One region of the Anoxybacillus sp. CHMUD genome, then DNA from elsewhere that is predicted to be linked to it. Evidence: predicted binding sites of a transcription regulator. Region 1 holds the regulator's gene; each other region holds the start of a gene.
What was found. The regulator Rex, encoded in region 1, represses fermentation and respiration genes when NADH is low (regulators of the CRP and FNR family bind a similar motif). The targets are predictions, from matches to a motif close to TTGTGAAATATTTCACAA.
Positions count from the first base shown of each region.

Region 2: the regulator Rex is predicted to act here: its motif matches at 1,436-1,453, upstream of hcp (hydroxylamine reductase).
Region 3: the regulator Rex is predicted to act here: its motif matches at 3,149-3,166, upstream of ETB99_RS13860 (TIGR04053 family radical SAM/SPASM domain-containing protein).
Region 4: the regulator Rex is predicted to act here: its motif matches at 2,888-2,905, upstream of ETB99_RS00145 (hemerythrin domain-containing protein).

Region 1 is NZ_SDLG01000030.1:5,945-11,064, forward strand. Features, by position in the region: gene groL (chaperonin GroEL) at 1-1,023, opposite strand, end outside; gene groES (co-chaperone GroES) at 1,097-1,381, opposite strand; gene ETB99_RS13935 (CPBP family intramembrane glutamic endopeptidase) at 1,607-2,344, shown strand; gene ETB99_RS13940 (YdiK family protein) at 2,341-2,514, shown strand; gene ETB99_RS13945 (redox-sensing transcriptional repressor Rex) at 2,524-3,159, opposite strand; gene ETB99_RS13950 (ABC-F family ATP-binding cassette domain-containing protein) at 3,387-5,120, shown strand, end outside.
Region 2 is NZ_SDLG01000004.1:29,222-34,341, reverse strand. Features, by position in the region: gene ETB99_RS03820 (thermonuclease family protein) at 1-58, shown strand, start outside; gene hcp (hydroxylamine reductase) at 89-1,378, opposite strand; TPP riboswitch at 1,542-1,657, shown strand; gene thiM (hydroxyethylthiazole kinase) at 1,713-2,507, shown strand; gene thiE (thiamine phosphate synthase) at 2,508-3,161, shown strand; gene ETB99_RS03800 (enoyl-CoA hydratase) at 3,204-4,010, shown strand; gene ETB99_RS14930 (response regulator) at 4,107-4,586, shown strand; gene ETB99_RS14925 (SpoIIE family protein phosphatase) at 4,629-4,892, shown strand; gene ETB99_RS03790 (globin-coupled sensor protein) at 5,008-5,120, opposite strand, start outside.
Region 3 is NZ_SDLG01000029.1:11,404-16,523, reverse strand. Features, by position in the region: gene katG (catalase/peroxidase HPI) at 1-341, opposite strand, end outside; gene ETB99_RS15205 (hypothetical protein) at 578-709, opposite strand; gene ETB99_RS13875 (DoxX family protein) at 961-1,470, shown strand; gene ETB99_RS13870 (undecaprenyl-diphosphate phosphatase) at 1,626-2,447, shown strand; gene ETB99_RS13865 (sugar O-acetyltransferase) at 2,476-3,036, opposite strand; gene ETB99_RS13860 (TIGR04053 family radical SAM/SPASM domain-containing protein) at 3,184-4,326, shown strand; gene ETB99_RS13855 (YczF family membrane protein) at 4,323-4,568, opposite strand; gene ETB99_RS13850 (spore germination protein) at 4,696-5,120, shown strand, end outside.
Region 4 is NZ_SDLG01000001.1:22,904-28,023, reverse strand. Features, by position in the region: gene ETB99_RS00170 (molybdenum cofactor biosynthesis protein MoaE) at 1-417, shown strand, start outside; gene moaD (molybdopterin converting factor subunit 1) at 414-647, shown strand; gene moaC (cyclic pyranopterin monophosphate synthase MoaC) at 652-1,140, shown strand; gene ETB99_RS00155 (ThiF family adenylyltransferase) at 1,140-2,153, shown strand; gene ETB99_RS00150 (Crp/Fnr family transcriptional regulator) at 2,169-2,858, shown strand; gene ETB99_RS00145 (hemerythrin domain-containing protein) at 2,967-3,494, shown strand; gene ETB99_RS00140 (nitrate reductase subunit alpha) at 3,635-5,120, shown strand, end outside.

The DNA of each region.
Region 1 (5,120 bases):
TTGAATGTCTTCGGCACGACCAGCGCCATCAACGATTGTTGTATGTTCTTTTGTTACAACAACTTTCGCTGCACGACCAAGGGAAGCAATTGTTGTTGATTTCAATTCGCGACCTAACTCTTCTGTGATAACTTCGCCACCTGTTAAGATCGCGATATCTTGAAGCATCGCTTTGCGACGATCACCGAAGCCAGGCGCTTTAACTGCAACAGCTGTGAATGTACCACGAAGTTTGTTCACAACTAATGTTGCAAGCGCTTCGCCTTCTACATCTTCAGCAATAATTAACAATGGCTTACCTTGTTGAACAACTTGCTCTAATACAGGAAGAAGTTCTTGAATGCTTGAAACTTTTTTATCTGTAATTAAGATGTATGGATTTTCCAATACAGCTTCCATTTTATCAGAGTCTGTAACCATGTATGGAGATACATAACCACGGTCAAATTGCATACCTTCCACAACATCTAATTCTGTTGTGAAACCTTTAGACTCTTCTAATGTAATGACGCCATCTTTACCAACACGTTCCATCGCTTCAGCGATAAGTTGACCAACTTCTTCGTCAGCTGCAGAAATAGCTGCAACTTGAGCGATAGAATCTTTACCTTCGATTGGTTTAGAGATCGCTTTTAATTCTTCTACCGCAACTGCAACAGCTTTTTCAATACCTTTGCGAATACCCATTGGGTTCGCACCAGCTGTTACGTTTTTCAATCCTTCACGAATCATCGCTTGTGCTAATACAGTTGCTGTTGTTGTACCGTCACCAGCAACATCGTTTGTTTTGCTTGCTACTTCCGCAACAAGCTTCGCACCCATATTTTCAAACGGATCTTCTAATTCAATCTCTTTCGCAATCGTTACACCGTCATTTGTAATTAATGGAGAACCGAACTTTTTCTCTAATACAACGTTACGACCTTTTGGACCTAATGTTACTTTTACTGCATCAGCTAATTTATCTACACCGCGTAACATCGCACGACGAGCTTCTTCGCTGAATTTAATTTCTTTTGCCATACATCTTACCCCCTTGATGATGATTTTTTTTGTTAAGTATTTTTGTACGCTTTATATGTTATCAGGCGAACGATTAACCAATCACAGCTAAAATGTCACTTTCACGCAAAATTAAGTATTCTTTTCCATCATATTTTACTTCTGTACCCGCATATTTTGAGAAGATGATGCGGTCACCAACGCTTACCTCTGGAGCTACGCGCTCACCATTATCAAGAACGCGACCTGAACCAACTGCCACAACTTTTCCTTCTTGTGGTTTTTCTTTTGCTGTGTCTGGTAAGACAATTCCGCTCGCTGTTTTTTCTTCAGTTTGAATTAATTCAATGACAATACGATCGCCTAGTGGCTTCAACACGGCAAACGACCTCCTTAATTAGATTTTCGTTCCGTTATTAGCACTCATTCTTATTGAGTGCTAACACACTTATTATATTAATGAACTTTTTTCAATTTTGCAAGTAGGAAGTTAAAAATTTTTCAATACATATTTCCCTCTTTCATTATGTCTTTCCTTTCGAAATTCATACAAAAAATATGGTAAAATGAAAAAGTATTTATTTTGTAAAAAGGGGTTGACCATGTGAAAAAACAATATTGGTATGTCATCATTACATATATCGCCATGCAGCTATCGAGCTTAGTCGGCGTCCCTTTACTTGCACATAGCGGCTTTGTCAACGCATCAAATAAAGAAATAGCTTTTTCGATCGCTTCTGGTTATTGGGCTGTTATTAGTTTCTCGATTGCTCTTTTTCTCGTTCTTTATTTTATGAAAGAAGATATGAAATACTCATATGATCGCCATCAAGCATCGATTGGCATGTCATTCTTTTGGGCAATTGGGGGGTTTTTGCTCGCTCTTTTCGCCCAAGGCGTTGCAGCAAACATCGAAGTACACCTCTTTGGGGTCGAAATGGGGTCCGAGAACACGAGACGGATCGTCGAAATGGTCAAACTTACACCAGCTCTTATGCTCGTCACTTCAATCGTTGGTCCAGTTTTAGAAGAAATCATTTTTCGAAAAATTATTTTCGGAACGCTGTATCAAAAATATAACTTTTTCTTATCAGCCATCATCAGCTCGCTTTTATTTGCTGTTGTTCATTTAGAGTTCGAACATTTGCTTCTTTATGCAACGATGGGATTTGTATTTGCTTTCCTATATGTCAAAACAAAGCGTATTATCGTACCTATTGCAGCACATGTACTGATGAACACCTTTGTCGTTGCAATTCAAACATTATTTGCTGAAGAAATCGAAAGCATTATGCGTGAGGCAGAACGAATGCAATTCGTAATTTGGAGGCTGTTTTCATGAAGTCTGAACCGTTGTTTTATTTTCTCACTGGCATTTTATTTACTTATTTTGCTGTCCATACCGCCGATGATGGTATTTGGGACATCACAACGATGCTATTTATTTTAATTGCTACATTTGATTTCGGCGCAGGAATTCGTTCTTTACGAAAAAAAACCTCCCGCTCGTAAACGGGAGGTTTACTCATTTCCGTAATGTTTTAAAAAGTAAACGAGTGACTGCAATTCGACCGCTAAATCAATATGGTGAACACGAATATGTTCTGGCACATGCAAGCGAGCAGGCGTAAAGTTTAAAATCCCTTTAATGCCTTTTTGAACAAGTCGGTCAGTAATCGGCTGGGCAACTTGAGCAGGAACGGTTAAAATCGCTACCGTAATCCCTCCAAGCTTTTCTTCCAATTCATCTAAATGATAAACCGGAACCCCTCCGACTTTTGTTCCCACTTTATCCGGATCAACATCGAACGCCATTACGATTTTCGTATTGTTATTTTTGCTAAAATTGTAGTTCAAAAATGCTGTCCCTAAATTACCGACGCCAAATAACGCTACTTCTGTCGTTTCATCTTGGTCTAACGTTTTTCGGAAAAACGACAGCAAATAATTCACATTATATCCGTATCCTTTTTTTCCAAGCGCACCAAAGTATGAAAAATCACGGCGAATCGTTGCTGAATCGACTTTTACAGCTTCGCTTAACTCCGCTGAAGATACACGTTGCTTGCCTGATGCATGCAAGTTTTTCAAAAAACGATAGTACAACGGTAGTCGCTTTGCGGTCGCCTGCGGAATTTTTGGTTGTTCATTATTCACGAGTCAATCCCCCACATTTCCTTTCACAAATAGTTAGCGCTTTCATTTTTCTCTCCTATACGTCTAAAAAATTCTCCCCACTTCTAAACTATACACTATTTTTTTCATTCTGTCTTTCCTTTGTACCCTTTATTATTATTTTTGTCAAATTTGTTATTCGTACACTAGTGTTGCCGAATATCAAGAAAGTACGTTACACTATCAAAAGAAGATTGAGGTGAGAAAGAATGATCATTTTACAAGTAAATCAACTATCCAAATCATATGGAGCGGAACAAGTTTTATCAGACATTAAGCTTGAAATACAAGAAAAAGACCGTATTGCGTTAGTTGGAAGAAATGGCGCGGGAAAATCGACATTATTAAAAATCATTGCCGGACAGTTGTCATACGACACAGGCGAAATCATTAAACCGAAACACGTAACGATCGGTTATTTAGATCAATATACAGGGTTGCAAGCTCATCGTTCCATTTGGGAAGAAATGCTCGATGTGTTTGCCCCGCTACAACAAATGGAAAAACAATTACGTGAACTAGAACAACAAATGAGTTTACATGATGCTGACTATGAGCGCCTACTTGAGCAATATGATCGTTTACAAACAGAATTCAAAGAAAAAGGCGGCTATCAATATGAAGCAGATATTCGTTCGGTTCTTCATGGTCTCCGCTTCTCACAGTACGATTATACGACAAAAGTATCTACATTAAGCGGTGGACAGCGGACGAGGCTAGCGCTTGGTAAACTGCTCCTTACAAGGCCCGATTTGCTCATTTTAGACGAACCGACAAACCATTTAGATATGGAAACGTTGCAATGGCTTGAACAATATTTAAAAAATTACGATGGGGCCATTCTTATCGTCTCCCACGATCGCTATTTTCTTGACCAAATCGTGACACAAGTGTATGAACTATCACGCACAAAAATAAAAAAATATGTCGGAAACTATACAAGCTACTTACAACAACGTGCTGAACAATTTGAACAACAACTAAAATTGTATGAAAAACAACAAGAGGAAATTACAAAATTAAAAGATTTTATTCAACGCAACATCGCTCGTGCATCAACAACGAAGCGAGCACAAAGCCGTAGAAAACAATTAGAAAAAATGAATATCATCGACAAGCCACTCGGTGATGAAAAATCGGCATCGTTTCGTTTCGAAATCGAACGCCCAAGCGGAAACGACGTGCTGACAGCTAACAACTTAGCAATCGGTTACGATCACATCATCGCAACAAACCTTTCATTCCGTATCACTCGCGGAGATAGTATTGCGCTAATTGGACCCAATGGAATTGGAAAATCAACTCTTTTAAAAACGATCATCAAACAACTCCATCCAAAACAAGGAGAAATACGCTACGGAACAAACGTACAAATTGGCTATTATGATCAAGAACAAGCACAATTAACATCAAACAAACGAGTGATCGACGAACTGTGGGACGAAGATCGATTAAGAACAGAGAAAGAAATTCGGACCATTCTCGGCAACTTTTTATTTTCTGGTGACGACGTATTGAAGCCTGTTCAGACGTTAAGCGGTGGAGAAAAAGCGCGACTCGCTCTCGCTAAACTCATGATGAAGAAGGCAAACGTATTAGTTTTAGATGAACCGACAAACCATTTGGATTTAGATAGCAAAGAAGTGCTAGAACAAGCGCTCATAGAATACCCAGGAACAATTATATTCGTTTCACACGATCGTTATTTTATTAACAAAATTGCAACAAAAATATATGAGTTATCCACAGACGGTCTTGTTGAGTATTTAGGGGACTATGATTATTACGTAGCAAAAAAAGCAGAGCTGCTTGAGCTTGGACAAATTAGCCAAAAAACTAAAACGGGCGAATCGTTGTCACCAAAACGTTCGTACGAAGAAGAAAAAGAACGAAAAAAATTAGAACGACAACGACAACGAAAAATCGAACAGCTAGAAACGGAA
Region 2 (5,120 bases), on a different contig from region 1:
TGGATACGTGACAGAAGAAGGATTTAATATGAGTGTATGGTTAAATAAAGCTTCGTAAACGTGAAAAGGGCTGGATGAAACAGCCCTTTTAATGTGCGAGCATCGCTTGCATATCTTCTTCTACATTACCGATGAGCTTGAGACCGAACATGTCTTGCAATACGTGTAGCACACCTTCAGAAATAAAGTGCGGTGCTTTTGGTCCAATTCGAATGTCTTGAATGCCTAAACTAAACAATCCGAGTAAGATTGCAACTGCTTTTTGTTCAAACCATGAAAGAACGATGCTGACCGGTAACTCATTGACCTCACAGCCGAATGCTTCCGCAAGCGCCATTGCAATTTTGACAGTCGAAATCGAGTTGTTGCATTGCCCTAAATCAATATATCGTGGAATGTTCGTGCCAGGAACAACCCCGTAGTCGACATCGTTAAAGCGGAATTTCCCACAGGATGTCGTTAAAATGACAGTGTTTTTCGGTAACGATGTAGCTAACGTGCGATAATATTCACCGCCTTTTCCAGGAGCGTCGCAACCTGCGATAACGAAAAAGCGTTCAATTTTTCCTTCTTTTACAGCTTGAATAATTTCTGGTACAATTTGAATTACAGTTTCGTGATGGAAACCAGTCACTAACGTTTCATCCGATTCAATGTTTGCTTCTGGAAGTTGTAGCGCTTTCTCAATTAACGGCGTGAAATCATCGTTTTCGATTTTTTGCACATGTTCTAATCCGGCTACATCATATGAAAACATGCGATCAGCATATGAACCTTTTATCGGCATGACACAGTTTGTTGTCGCTAAAATAGCACCAGGGAATTTTTCAAATAGGCGACGTTGATCGTACCATGCTTTTCCGACATTTCCTTTCAGATGTTTATATTTTTTTAATTGTGGGTAACCATGTGCTGGAAGCATTTCGGAATGTGTGTAAATGTTAATTCCTTTTCCTTCTGTTTGTTTTAATAGTTGTTCAAGGGCAAATAAGTTATGTCCTGTAACGAGAATACATTTTCCTTCAATTCTATTTTGCGTTACACGAACAGGTTGAGGAATGCCAAGTCGTTCTGTATGTGCTCGATCGAGTAGTTCCATTACGCGAATGGCTGCTCTTCCGACTTTCATCGCCATGTCTATATGTTCTTGTACGTTAAAGTTAGAGTTTGTTAACGTCATATATAACGCTTCATGTGTCGTTGTATCAACGAACGGATCGGTATACCCAAGTTGATGGGCATGCGTGCGATATGCTGCAATTCCTTTTAATGCAAATACGATCGTATCTTGCAAACTTGCAATTGTTTCATCTTTCCCGCAAACTCCAACAACAGTACATCCCCCTGTTGGTGTTTGTTCACATTGATGACAAAACATTATGACCCCTCCTTTTCTTATTGACACTTTAACAATAGGAGAAAATATGTACGTCGTAAGTGATACATATCACACTTTCATACAAAAATGTGAACGAAATTTGACAATAATCCATATTGAATCAAGAGAAAAAATGTATTAAAATGAAAGAAAATTGAATCAATCAAACTACTAGGGGTGCCGGATGGCGATGGCTGAGAGGAAAACGCGCAATCAGTTTTCCAACCCTTTGAACCTGATCTGGTTTGTACCAGCGGAGGGAAGTAGGCTATGTTTTCAGTACGCAAACTAGTCGACTCTGTCCGACTAGTTTTTATTTTTTTAGGGGGAATGAATGATGAATGTAGGACAATGGTTAACGCGTGTTAGGAAGGAGTCACCACTCGTACATAATATGACAAATGTTGTGGTGACCAATTTTGTTGCGAATGGTTTGCTTGCTGTAGGCGCATCTCCTGTTATGGCGTATGCAAAAGAAGAAGTAGCGGATATGGTTCGGTTAGCTCGTGCTTTAGTGTTAAACATTGGCACGCTAAACGAAACAGACGTAGAGGCGATGTTAATTGCCGGAAAAGCAGCAAATGAGGCAAACATTCCTGTCATTTTCGATCCTGTTGGAGCTGGTGCGACAGCGTACCGCACCGAAACAGCCAGACGTATATTACGTGAAGTAAACATTTCGATTTTACGTGGGAACGCATCGGAAATTGCGAGCATTGCGGGTGAACAAGTACGTACAAAAGGAGTCGATGCAGGAGACGTTCAAGGTGACCTCGTGGATGTAGCGAAAAAAGCAGCACTCATGTTTCGCTCTGTAGTTGTTGTCACAGGGAAAGATGATGTAGTAACCGATGGAGAACGTATTGTAATCGTCTCAAATGGTGATGCGATGTTAACGAAAGTAACAGGGACAGGTTGTTTGTTAAGTTCGGTATTAGGTGCATTTGCGGGTATAGGAGACGATATGATGATGTCATCAGTTGCTGCCCTCGCTTATTACGGTGTGGCGGCTGAAAAAGCAGCCAAACAAGCAAAAGCACCTGGTTCTTTTCAACTTTCTTTTTTAAATGCTTTACATGAAACGAGTGCAGAAGAAGTTGATCAATACGCGCGTATTCAAGGGGAATAAATGATGAAGCAGAAGCTATCGTTGTATTTCGTTATGGGGAGTATCGATTGTACGAAAGATCCGCTCGCTGTGCTTGATGAAGCAATTAAAGGCGGTATTACAATGTTTCAGTTTCGCGAAAAAGGAAAGGGGGCGCTTACGGGGATTGAAAAATACCGCTTAGCCGAGAAATTACTTGAACGATGCCGAATGTATAATATTCCTTTTATCGTGAATGACGATGTCGATTTGGCCCTCGCTTTACAGGCAGATGGCGTTCATGTCGGTCAAGAAGACGAAGTAGCTGAACGCGTTCGCGATCGCATAGGAGATAAATATTTAGGCGTATCTGTTCACAACTTAAATGAAGTAAAAAAAGCGCTTGCTGCTTGCGCCGATTATGTTGGATTAGGCCCGATTTTCCCAACTGTTTCAAAAGAAGATGCAAAGCAAGCATGTGGACTGACGATGATTGAACATATTCGTGCCCATGAAAAACGTGTTCCACTCGTTGCGATCGGTGGAATTACAGAACAAACAGCCAAACAAGTGATCGAAGCGGGTGCAGACGGAATTGCTGTCATTTCGGCCATTTGCCGTGCTGAACATATTTACGAACAAACAAAACGACTATATGAGATTGTCATGCGTGCAAAACAAAAAGGCGACAGATGATGTCGTCTTTTTGTTTTGTTCTGTGCAGGATTTTATTCATATATGTCGAAAGAAAATAGCGAACAAACGAAAGAGGGGATGGAGAAGATGGAACATATCGTACTATCATACGAAAATCGCGTCGCAACCATTGAATTGAATCGTCCGAATGCGCTAAATGCTTTACATGAACAAATGTTAACAGAGTTGTTACAAGCGTTAAAAGAAGTTGAAGCAAGTGAAGCGGATATCGTCATCATTCGTGGTCGTGGCAAAGGATTTAGCGCAGGGGGCGACATTAAGACGATGTTGCAATCAACGAATGAACATTCATTCATTGAAGTGATGGAAACGATTAAACAAATAGCGATGACATTGCATCAATTGCCGAAACTAACGATTAGCTACATACATGGTGCTGCTGCAGGATTAGGATTTAGTTTAGCCCTTGCTTGCGATCATGTAATCGCAAATAAACAAGCGCGCGTTGCAATGAATTTCATTGGCATTGGTTTAGTTCCAGATGGTGGGGGACATTTCTTTTTAAATCGAAAAATTGGAGATGTCAAATCAAAACAAATCATATGGGAAGGAAAAATAATGAGTGCACAAGAGGCATATGAAGTGGGACTCGTTGATGAAATCGGTGATGAACAAGCGATTCAGCACAAAGTGAATGAATGGCTAGCAAAACCGATTCGTGCGATGATTGCGACGAAGCAGTTATATGCTCGTTTAAGCGAACAACAGTTGTTGAACACGTTGCAAATGGAGACAGCGTATCAAGCGGAAATGCGCAAAACAAAAGACCACGAAGAAGGGATTCGCGCCTTTTTAGAGAAGCGACGTCCGCATTTTAGCGGAAAATAAAAAATTTGCAAAACTTTCATCTTTAAGCTATCTTTTTCGGGTTTGCAACGTGTATAAATGAAATATACAACAATATAACGAAAAGGACGGCTGAAGATGGAAGTAGTAATTATTGATGACTATATGCCGACATTAGAAATGATGGAAGCGATGCTTGAACATATCGAAGGCATTTCTATTCATTTATTTGAAGATGCGGATAAGGCATATGCCTATATTTTATCTCAACAAGTCGATGTCATTTTAATGGACATTTGTATGCCAGAAACAGATGGGATTGAGTGGTGCCGACGATTCAAGCAACACGAGCAATTACAACATATTCCCGTATTAATGGTCACCGGTTACGATGATGAACAGAAATTAGAGGAAGCGTTTGCGGCGGGAGCGTTTGATTACATTCGCAAGCCGTTTACAATGGTCGAACTCGTTGCACGTGTTCAATTGGCGTATCGCCAAAAAGAAACGATGGACCAACTAAAACGAACAAATGAAGCATATATGGAAAGTTATCGGCATATGTGGACGATGCAAAAAAAGATGAACGAAGACTTACACTTAGCTCGGCTCGTTTAAGAAGGTTTACTTCCTGAACCGCTGAATAATGAACATATCCATTTGATTGGAACGTATATTCCTTCAACGCAACTATCTGGCGACTTATATTTTTGGCAACAAGTTCGCCCGCATTTATCAGATGGACTCATAGAAGTTTTAGGCGAAGATTGTTCCAATAAGCTTATGCATACGATGCGTACCGCTCCATCGTTTGAACATATGGTAGAGAAGTCGTTTGAACATATGGTAGAGAATATGGAAAAACAAACGCAACATGGCAAAAGAGATGACGACATGACGTTCGTCTCTATTCATATCAAATAAGCGATCTGTTAACAGATCGCTTATTTGATGTTTACAATTTGATCGAGTTAACAAATAGATAATATGTGTTTAATCGGTGCAGAAACACCTGTCATTTCTATACTCATTTTAACATTTACGAATTAAACTTTTCCGTTAACTCTTGATTTAAATCGTTTAACTGTTCGGCCATTTCAGCAATTTGTGAGGCAGCAGATGAAATTTCATCAAACATTTGGTGAAACTGTT
Region 3 (5,120 bases), on a different contig from region 1:
GCTCCACCTCGTCCGTCACCGATGCGATACGTTCCTGCCGAATGCCAAGCCATGCGGATAAATAGCGGTCCGTAATGACCGTAGTCGGCAGGCCACCAATCTTGGCTTGTCGTCATCAGTTTGCGCAAATCTTCTTTTAACGCCCAATAGTCAAGTTTTTGAAACTCTTCCGTATAATCGAACGTTTCGTCATGTGGATTCGTTTTTCGGTCATGTTGATGAAGGATGTTTAAGTTTAGTTGATTTGGCCACCAGTCTTTGTTTGTTGTTTTGTTTGAAGCATGACTTGTCACGCTCCCATGGAATGGGCATTTGGATACGTGTTCGTTTTTGTTTTCCATTCTTTTATTCCCCTTTCTAGCATATAAATAAAATGAATTGTCTCTCAGTTGTATACACAATGAAGTGATAATGATTAGTACATTAGAATTATACTAAATTAATATTTAATAGTAAAGTATAAAAAATATTTTTATCAAAAAATTATAAAAATCCCCCATTTCATTCTGTTTACAGAATAAAATGGGGGATTTATACGTTTACATCCGTATCTCCGTTCATCGTTTCACTCCAATCTTTAACTCTGGATCATATGTTGGACTTGTTCAGTTGTCAAATTGCGAATAAATTCGATTAAATCAATTGCTTCAATGCCGAACTCACGACATTTTTCAACGTATCTTTGGTAAGCTTTCGTATACATATCCATAAACAAAACCCCTTTCGCACGTTTCTTTTGTTAGTTACATTGTATTATAACAGATTTAAAAAATCAATAACTGTTATATAATTATTTTTTATATTCAGGCAATAGTTGCTTTCAATATATTTTCGTAACAATATAGTCAAATGTTCTTGAACATAATGTGAAATGTTGAGCAAAAACAATTTTCGTAATTAAAAAAGTGGTATGATAAAGATGTAATAATTATACAAATAATAAATAAGGAGAGATGAAACATGGTAGTAAAATGGTTACGTGAGCATGTAAGCGCAGCGGCCGTTTTGACAGTGTTTCGTTTGTATCTCGGTTATGAATGGTTTATGGCAGGATGGCATAAGGTAACAGGGGGATTTGATGCGACAGGATTTTTAAAAGGAGCGCTTGGTAAAGCAACAGGGGAGCATCCAGCAGTACAAGGATGGTGGGCATCCTTTATTGAACATGTAGCGTTGCCAAACGTTGGATTTTTTAACTTTCTCGTACCATGGGGAGAGGTGCTTGTCGGCATTGCGTTACTTTTAGGTGTGTTTACAACATTTGCTGCTCTGATGGGAGCTGTAATGAATTTCGCATTTATGTTTTCAGGTACAACAAGTACAAACCCACAAATGGTTTTATTAACATTTTTCATTCTTGTTGCAGGAGCGAATGCAGGAAAGTTTGGGATTGATCGATGGGTAATTCCGTATCTTCGCAGATATGTGAGTGAATATCAGAATAAACGAAAAATAGCATCGACTTCTTAAAAGACGGCCATACGCACCTTTGTGCGTGGCCGTTTTTTTCTTGTTTTAAGTAATTTTCGCATGTAAGTAGTACAATGAAAATGTTTGTAGTACAATAGAGTAGGCGCCTGTAAGGGATTATACATATTTAACCAAACAAGAAAGGATGGACATACATGCATGTAATAGAGTTAATTAAAGCGCTCATTTTAGGACTAGTTGAAGGAGCGACAGAGTTTGCACCTGTTTCATCGACAGGCCATATGATTATTGTTGATGACATGTGGCTAAAATCGAGCGAGTTTTTAGGAAAGTATGGGGCGAATACGTTTAAAGTCGTCATCCAGCTCGGTTCAGTTTTAGCTGCGGTTGTTGTGTTTAAAGATAAATTTTTTGAGTTGCTTTATTTACGAAAAGGTGAAGTGAGAAAAGGACCACGCTTGACGCTGATGCACATTTTCGTTGGTCTTTTGCCTGCTGGAGTGTTGGGGGTTTTATTTGAAGACTATATTGATGAACATTTATTTTCCACAAAAACGGTGCTCATTGGGCTTGTGCTTGGAGCGTTGTTGATGATCGCAGCGGATCGTTTCGGAAAACGAACAGTAGCACAAACTGTAGATGATATTACATATAAGCAGGCGTTTATTGTCGGTCTTGTTCAATGTTTATCGCTTTGGCCTGGGTTTTCGCGTTCAGGTTCGACCATTTCAGGTGGCGTACTCGTCGGAATGAGCCACCGTGCCGCAGCAGACTTTACATTTATTATGGCTGTACCGATTATGGCGGGGGCAAGCGCTATTTCGTTATTGAAAAACTGGGAGCACATTACGTTAGATGCGCTACCGTTTTTCATCGTTGGTTTTATTAGCGCGTTTATTTTCGCGTTAATTGCTATTCGCTTTTTCTTACGTTTAATTAACCGCGTGCGTCTCGTTCCGTTCGCGATTTATCGCATCGTACTTGCGGCGGTCATTTATGTCGTTTATTTTGCATAAATAAAAGGCTCCTTTTCACGGGAGCCTTTTATTCGTTCAGTTTTTTAATAATTTTTGCCGGATTGCCTCTGACGACTACGTGATCAGGAACATCTTTTGTGACAACAGCTCCTGAAGCGATGACAACGTTATTTCCAATGTTTACGCCCGGATTAATGATTGCTCCGCCACCAATCCACACATGATCGCCGATCGTTACTGGTTTTCCGTATTCTAAACCGGACGCTCTTTCGATTGGATCAATGGGGTGCGTTGCCGTATAAATATGAACGCCGGGGCCAATGAGACAGTTGTCCCCGATACGAATGTCACATACATCTAAAAAAACGCAATTAAAATTCGCAAAAAAGTTTTCCCCGACATGAATGTTGTATCCGTAATCGCAATAAAAAGGGGGTTCAACATATACGTTTTGACCTGTTGAGCCAAATAGTTCTTTTAATAAAGAAATGCGTCGTTCATGTTCTGTTTCTAACGTTTGATTAAATAGCCTTGTTAAGCGACGAGCATGTTCTCGTTCTTTCACTAACTCTGGATCGGTAGCTCGATACAATTGACCACTTACCATTTTTTCTTTTTCTGATTTCATCTTTTTTCAACTCCTTTATTTTCCTGTTTTCATTGTACCATAGCAAAGCGCTATGTTTAAAAAAATCGTCAAAAACGCGTGAGTGCATGATGCAATACGAAGTCTATAATGAATGTGAACAATAACACAAAAAGTTGGTGATGAGAGATGCATAAACATGCGCGTGCGATCGATTATAACGAAAATCCGTTTATTGTCATTTGGGAAGTGACGAGAGCGTGTCAGTTAAAATGTGTCCATTGTCGTGCCGATGCTCAACCGTTCCCCGATCCGCGCGAGCTAACATATGAAGAAGGGCTTCGATTAATTGATGACATATATGACATGAACAATCCGATGCTTGTGTTTACGGGCGGGGACTGTATGATGCGCGAAGATTTGTTTGATCTTGCTGAGTATGCGATAAAAAAAGGAATGCGTGTTTCCATTACACCAAGCGCAACCCCGAATGTAACGAAAGAAAAAATGAAAAAAGCAAAAGAGATCGGATTGTCGCGCTGGGCGTTTAGTTTAGATGGACCGACGGCCGACATCCATGACCGATTTCGTGGTACACCGGGTTCGTTTGATTTAACAATTGAAAATATTCGTTATTTGAACGAGTTACATATGCCACTGCAAATCAACACGGTCATTTCGCGTTATAACTACGATCATTTAGAACAAATGGCGAAATTAGTTGCGGAGTTAAAGGCGGTGATGTGGTATATCTTTTTACTCGTACCAACTGGTCGTGGGCAAATGAATGATTGCATTACTCCAACCGAGCATGAAGAAGTGTTTCGTTGGTTGTATGAATTGAGTAAAACAGCACCGTATGATATTAAAACGACAGCGGCGCAACATTATCGTCGTGTTGTCATTCAACAAAAAATGCGTGAAAAACGCATTGATGCAGGGGATATTCGTTATGAGCATGCGATTACGACTGACCATGCTTCGATGATTGATGGATTAAAACGAGCGCCAAAAGGTGTCAATGACGGCAACGGTTTCGTTTTCGTCTCCCATACAGGAGATGTCATGCCAAGTGGTTTACTTCCGATCGTATGCGGCAATGTGCGCGAGCAACCGTTATCGCACATTTATCGCGAATCGGAAGTGATGAAACAGTTGCGCCAGCCAGATTTATATAAAGGGAAATGTGGCATTTGTGAATTTCGTTACGTTTGTGGCGGATCGCGTGCTCGGGCATATGCGATCACGGGAGATTATATGGAAAGTGAACCGTTTTGTGTATACGTTCCTTTAGGGATGAGAAGAGAAAAAACCCGAACGGTGTTCGCTTAATGCGGACGCTGTTCGGGTTTTTTATGTTGGTTCTTTTTTCGAAACAGGTGAAGGCATGTGTTAAATATCCATAGACTGATAAGAGAGAACAAAACGGCTAGTTCAATTGGTTCCATTACTTGAAAAGGATTGAAAATGTCAAGCCAAGCTTGATGAATGCTCATTCCTAGCAATAAATTCATACTAATCGCTATACTGCCTAACAACATAGAAATAACGATACAAACCACGACAGTTTTCATCATTTCATCTCCATGGATGCACTTTTTATTTAGCATCTGACCTTTTTGTACGTTTATTCCTTTTGCATAATATACGCATTGTATGCTTATTCTAACTATCAAGGAGACAATGGATGGAGGAGGAAAGATGTGGACACGATCGAAAGGTAAGAAAGAAAAGCATACGCATGCATATGGGTTGTTGGCACAAAAGGACATATACGGGACGATTGAGCAGAATTTACATGCGAATATAGAAAAAGTGAGAGATATTACTGGAAATAGTGCAGATATCATCATCCGCCGTTTTTTACTTGGAAAGGAGGACGATTTGCCTGCTGCACTTTGTTTTGTGAGCGGAATGGTTGATGAACATATTGTTCAGCAATTGTTGCTTGAAATAAGTGTACAATTATCACTTCCTTCAAGTAGTTGCAATCTAGACTATATTGAACAAAAAATAGCTACAGCTAATACAACACGGCGCATTCAGCAATGGCACGACATATTTTCCTCGCTTATGTCTGGGGAAGTCATTTTATTTATTGATGGGATGCTAGAAGCAGTTGGTGT
Region 4 (5,120 bases), on a different contig from region 1:
GTTATTGAGGCGGTCGTTGATCGTAACGCTGGTGCAATTGTGACGTTTTTGGGGACAGTGAGAGAATTGACGAACGGAAAAAAGACTGTATATTTGCAATATGAAGCGTATGAGTCGATGGCGCAAAAAAAGTTACAACAAATTGGTCGCGAAATTGTTGCGCGCTTTCCACACGCAAAAGTAGCGATTGTACATCGCGTTGGACGGCTCGACATTACTGATATTGCAGTCGCCATTGCTGTTTCAACCCCTCATCGCGCAGATGCATACGAAGCGAATCGCTATGCCATTGAACGAATAAAAGAGATCGTTCCAATTTGGAAAAAAGAATATTGGGAAGATGGAGAAATGTGGGTTGGTGATCAGAAAGAAACCGTTCGCTACGATGGGGGCGCGCCGAGGGAGGAAGAGGTATGATTCGTGTATTATTGTTTGCATATATAAAGGAGCGGCTCGGTACAGAGGAAGTGGTGCTTCATGAGCAACAAATGACTGTTCGACAGCTTCGCGAACGGCTACAACATGAATATGATTTACAAACAGCTTCGTCGCTCATGATTGCGATTAACGAAGAATTCGCAACAAATGATGATATCATACATGCCGGTGACGTTGTTGCGCTCATTCCACCGGTAAGTGGAGGGTGATCACATGGGAACGTTTACACATTTCAATGAACAAGGTCGTGCAAAAATGGTTGATATTTCTGAAAAAGGAGAAACGGTTCGAACCGCCTGTGCTCTGTCTCACGTGATCGTATCAAAAGAGGTATACGAAAAAATTGTGCGCTCGGAAGTGAAAAAAGGAGACGTATTAGCCGTCGCTCAAGTGGCTGGCATTATGGCAGCGAAACGCACAGCCGATTTGATTCCGATGTGTCATCCTCTTTCGTTAACGGGAGTAGACATTTCGTTCACGTGGCAAACGAAAGAAACAAATTATGAGTTGAAAATTGAAGCGTTTGTCAAAACAAAAGGAAGTACAGGAGTAGAAATGGAGGCGCTAACAGCTGCTTCAGTTTGTGCTTTAACCGTTTATGATATGTGTAAAGCAATGGATAAAGGGATTGTCATTGGTCCAACGTATTTAGTAGAAAAAACGGGTGGAAAAAGTGGAAATTTCAAAAGACAAGAGGGATAATCATGGAGCGATATTCACGGCAAATATTATTTTCACCGATTGGCGAAAAAGGACAACGAACTCTTCAATATAAACATGCTCTCATCGTAGGTGCAGGAGCGCTCGGTTCAGCGAATGCAGATATGTTGGCGCGAGCAGGCGTCGGTCGACTGACAATCGTGGATCGCGATTATGTTGATTGGACGAATTTACAGCGTCAAACGTTATATAGTGAAGAGGATGCTGAAAAAGGGTGGCCAAAAGCTGTTGCTGCCAAACGCCGTCTTACTGCTGTGAATCGTGACGTTCATGTTGAAGCGCTTGTCATGGATGTGCAAGATGAATCGTTCACTTCGCTTTTTGAGCAACAAATTGACATCATGATTGATGGAACAGATAATTTCGAAACGCGTTTTCTACTAAATGATTTATCACAAAAATATCGAATTCCATGGATATACGGTGCTTGTGTAGGAAGTTATGGTCTTTCTTTTACGATCATTCCCGATGAAACGCCATGTTTTCGCTGTTTCGTCAATCATTTGCCTTCTTATCATTTGACTTGCGATAACGTTGGTGTTATTTCTTCTGTTGTACAAATGGTTGCTGCGTATCAAACAACGGAAGCGTTAAAAATATTAGTGGGAGATGTTGCAAAGATCCGACGTTCGCTCGTTATGTTTGATGTTTGGCAAAACGAACATCGGTTTTTACGAGTTGATAAACTAAAAAACGAACATTGTCCGTCTTGCGGGAGAGATCGCACATATCCAGCTTTGCACAGAGAAAAAGCGAAGATGTCCGTCTTATGTGGACGAGATACAGTACAAATTCGTCATGGTCATCCATTTCGTATAACTGAAATGATGGAACACATGAAAACAAGCGGTCAACAAGTACACGGGAACGAATATTTGTTGATGACCCAACTTGAAGGACATCGTGTCGTTTTATTTGCTGACGGTCGCATGCTTGTGCACGGTACAAAAGATGTTACATTTGCTCGTTCGTTATATCAGAAATATTTTTCATGAAAAGGAGGCATACGTATGTCTCAGTTCATTAGCAAAAAAAATTTTGAACAACTAAAAAAGTTAGCGTATAAAACGCTGAAAGTGAAAAAAGGAATGTTTTTATTTCAGGAAGGGCAAATGGGCGAAAACTTTTTTGTCGTCTTATCTGGCAAATTTCAAATTAGTAAATTTTCTGGTGATGGAAAAGAGTTATGTTTGCGGTTATGTGGGCCGAATGCTGTCATCGGTGAGTTGATGATTTTTTCAGATAATGGGAGATATTTATTTAACGGTCGTGCGCTCGAGGATAGTGAAGTACTTGTAATTAAAAATGAAGATATTGAAAAAGAGTTGCTTGTCAACTCAGAGTTTGCTGTTGAGTTTTTGAAAATGATGACCGATCATTTCCGCAAACAACATACGAAATTTCGTGATCTCGTTTTATACGGCAAAAAAGGAGCGTTATATTCTACACTCATTCGTATGGCTAATAGTTATGGTATTCAGACGAAAGATGGCATTTTATTAGATGTTCCTGTTACACATCAAGATTTAGCGAATTTTAGTTCTACATCGCGTGAAAGTGTAAATCGTGAATTAAATACATTAAAAAGTAAAGGTATCATTTCTTTCAAGGGAAGAAAAATTATCATTCATAGCTTAGACTATTTAAAAAAGCAAATTAATTGTGAAGGTTGTCCATCGTCATATTGCAACATTGAATAGTCAATAAACGTTCATTTTTTAGACAAAAGGTGTGACGTGCATCACACGAAAAATCGTTTTCCTTCTATACAATAAATGTGTAAGCACATGAAGAAAAGAGGGATGACGATGGATTTTTCACCTTGCAGTCTCATTGGGCATGAACCCGTTTCATTATGTCCGCCATTGCAACGATTAAAAGACGAACACGGTCCATTAAATGAAGAAAAATATGCTCTTTTTGTTGCAGCGAAAGGCATTTACGATGGTAAAGAGGAAGATGTTGTTCAAGCACTTATTCGTTTACGTGAAAAAGTACAGCAATTTTTGCAAGAGCTCGATCCTCATTCTCGTCGCGAAGAAGATGTTCTTTTCCCTATGATGGTTCGATACATCGGCAGAGAATCTGGACCGATTGCGGTGATGGAATATGAACATCATGAAGCGAAAGAAAACATCTCGACGTTCTTAAAGAAAACGGAAACGATTGACATCCATGAGGCGAGAGAACTCGCTTCCTATGTGATGAACGCTTATATGATTTTAACCGATCATTTTACGAAAGAAGAATGCGTTCTTTTCCCGATGGCAGAAAAGCTATTATCATCTGAAGAAAAAGAAGAACTTGCGAAAAAAATAAACGAAATAGAAGGCTGACTAATGATTTAGTCGGCCTTTTTTATATATTTCGACATATTTGTGACAATTAAAAAACATGTGAGGTACCTCACATTTATTTATCACGTCCCGTTTTATAGTGAAGATAGAAGGATTTCATACAAAGAGGAGTGAGCGATGTGAAAAAGAAGTCACCGTTGTTCAAACGATTGAACTACGTGAAACCGATTGAACGTCATGCAGATGCGCATAGTGAAGTCACATATCAAGATCGCGATTGGGAGCAAATATATCGTAGAAGATGGCAACATGACAAGGTCGTACGCTCAACACATGGCGTAAACTGTACAGGTTCATGTAGTTGGGATATTTATGTGAAAGACGGTATCGTCACATGGGAAGGTCAAAAACTCGACTATCCAACAACAGGACCGGATATGCCCGATTTTGAACCGCGGGGCTGTCCGCGTGGGGCAAGTTTTTCTTGGTATATTTATAGCCCGCTTCGTGTCAAATACCCATACGTTCGTGGCGTGTTGTTAAATATGTGGCGTGAAGCATTGCAGCAACATAAAAATCCGATTGATGCTTGGAAAAGCATCGTTGAAAACCCGGAGAAAGCAAAGCGTTATAAGCAGGCGCGTGGAAAAGGTGGATTTGTTCGTGCGGAGTGGGATGAAGTATTAAAACTTGTTGCCACCTCTTTACTTTATACAGTCATGAAATATGGTCCAGATCGAAACGTTGGTTTTTCTCCAATTCCCGCAATGTCGATGGTTAGCCATGCAGCAGGTGCACGCTTTATGTCATTGATGGGTGGACCGATGTTAAGCTTTTATGATTGGTACGCTGACTTGCCACCAGCTTCACCACAAATTTGGGGAGATCAAACGGACGTTCCAGAAAGTAGCGACTGGTATAACGCTGGTTACATTATGACATGGGGATCAAACGTTCCAATGACGCGTACTCCAGACGCTCACTTTTTAGCAGAAGTTCGATACAAAGGAACAAAAGTCGTCTCGATTAGTCCAGACTTTGCTGAATCGACGAAGTTCGCGGATGAATGGTTGAGCGTTAAACAAGGGACAGACGGCGCTTTAGCGATGGCGATGGGGCACGTTATTTTAAAAGAGTTTTATGTAGATAGACAAGTACAATACTTTACAAACTACGCGAAAACATACACCGATTTTCCATTTTTAGTTACGTTGAAAAAGAAAGAAGATGGGCAATTTGTTGCTGATCGTTTCCTACACGCGTCTGATATTGGTCGAAATACGACAAATGGGGAATGGAAACCAGCGCTTTGGAATGAACGAACAAATGATTTTGCGATTCCGAATGGAACAATTGGTTCACGCTGGGAAAACAAAGGAAAATGGAACTTAAACATGGTAGACGAAGAAACAGAGGAAGCGATCGAGCCGCGACTGACGATGTTAGGCATAGAAGACGAGGTTGTAACTATACAAATTCCGTATTTTTCTCATGATGGAAACAAAATTTTAAAACGTGCTGTGCCTGTAAAACGCGTACAAACGGAGCATGAAGAATTATACGTTACGACCGTATATGATTTAGTGCTTGCTAACTATGGGGTTGATCGTGGGATCGGTGGTGAAGTAGCGAAAACATACGATGACCTTATTCCGTTTACGCCAG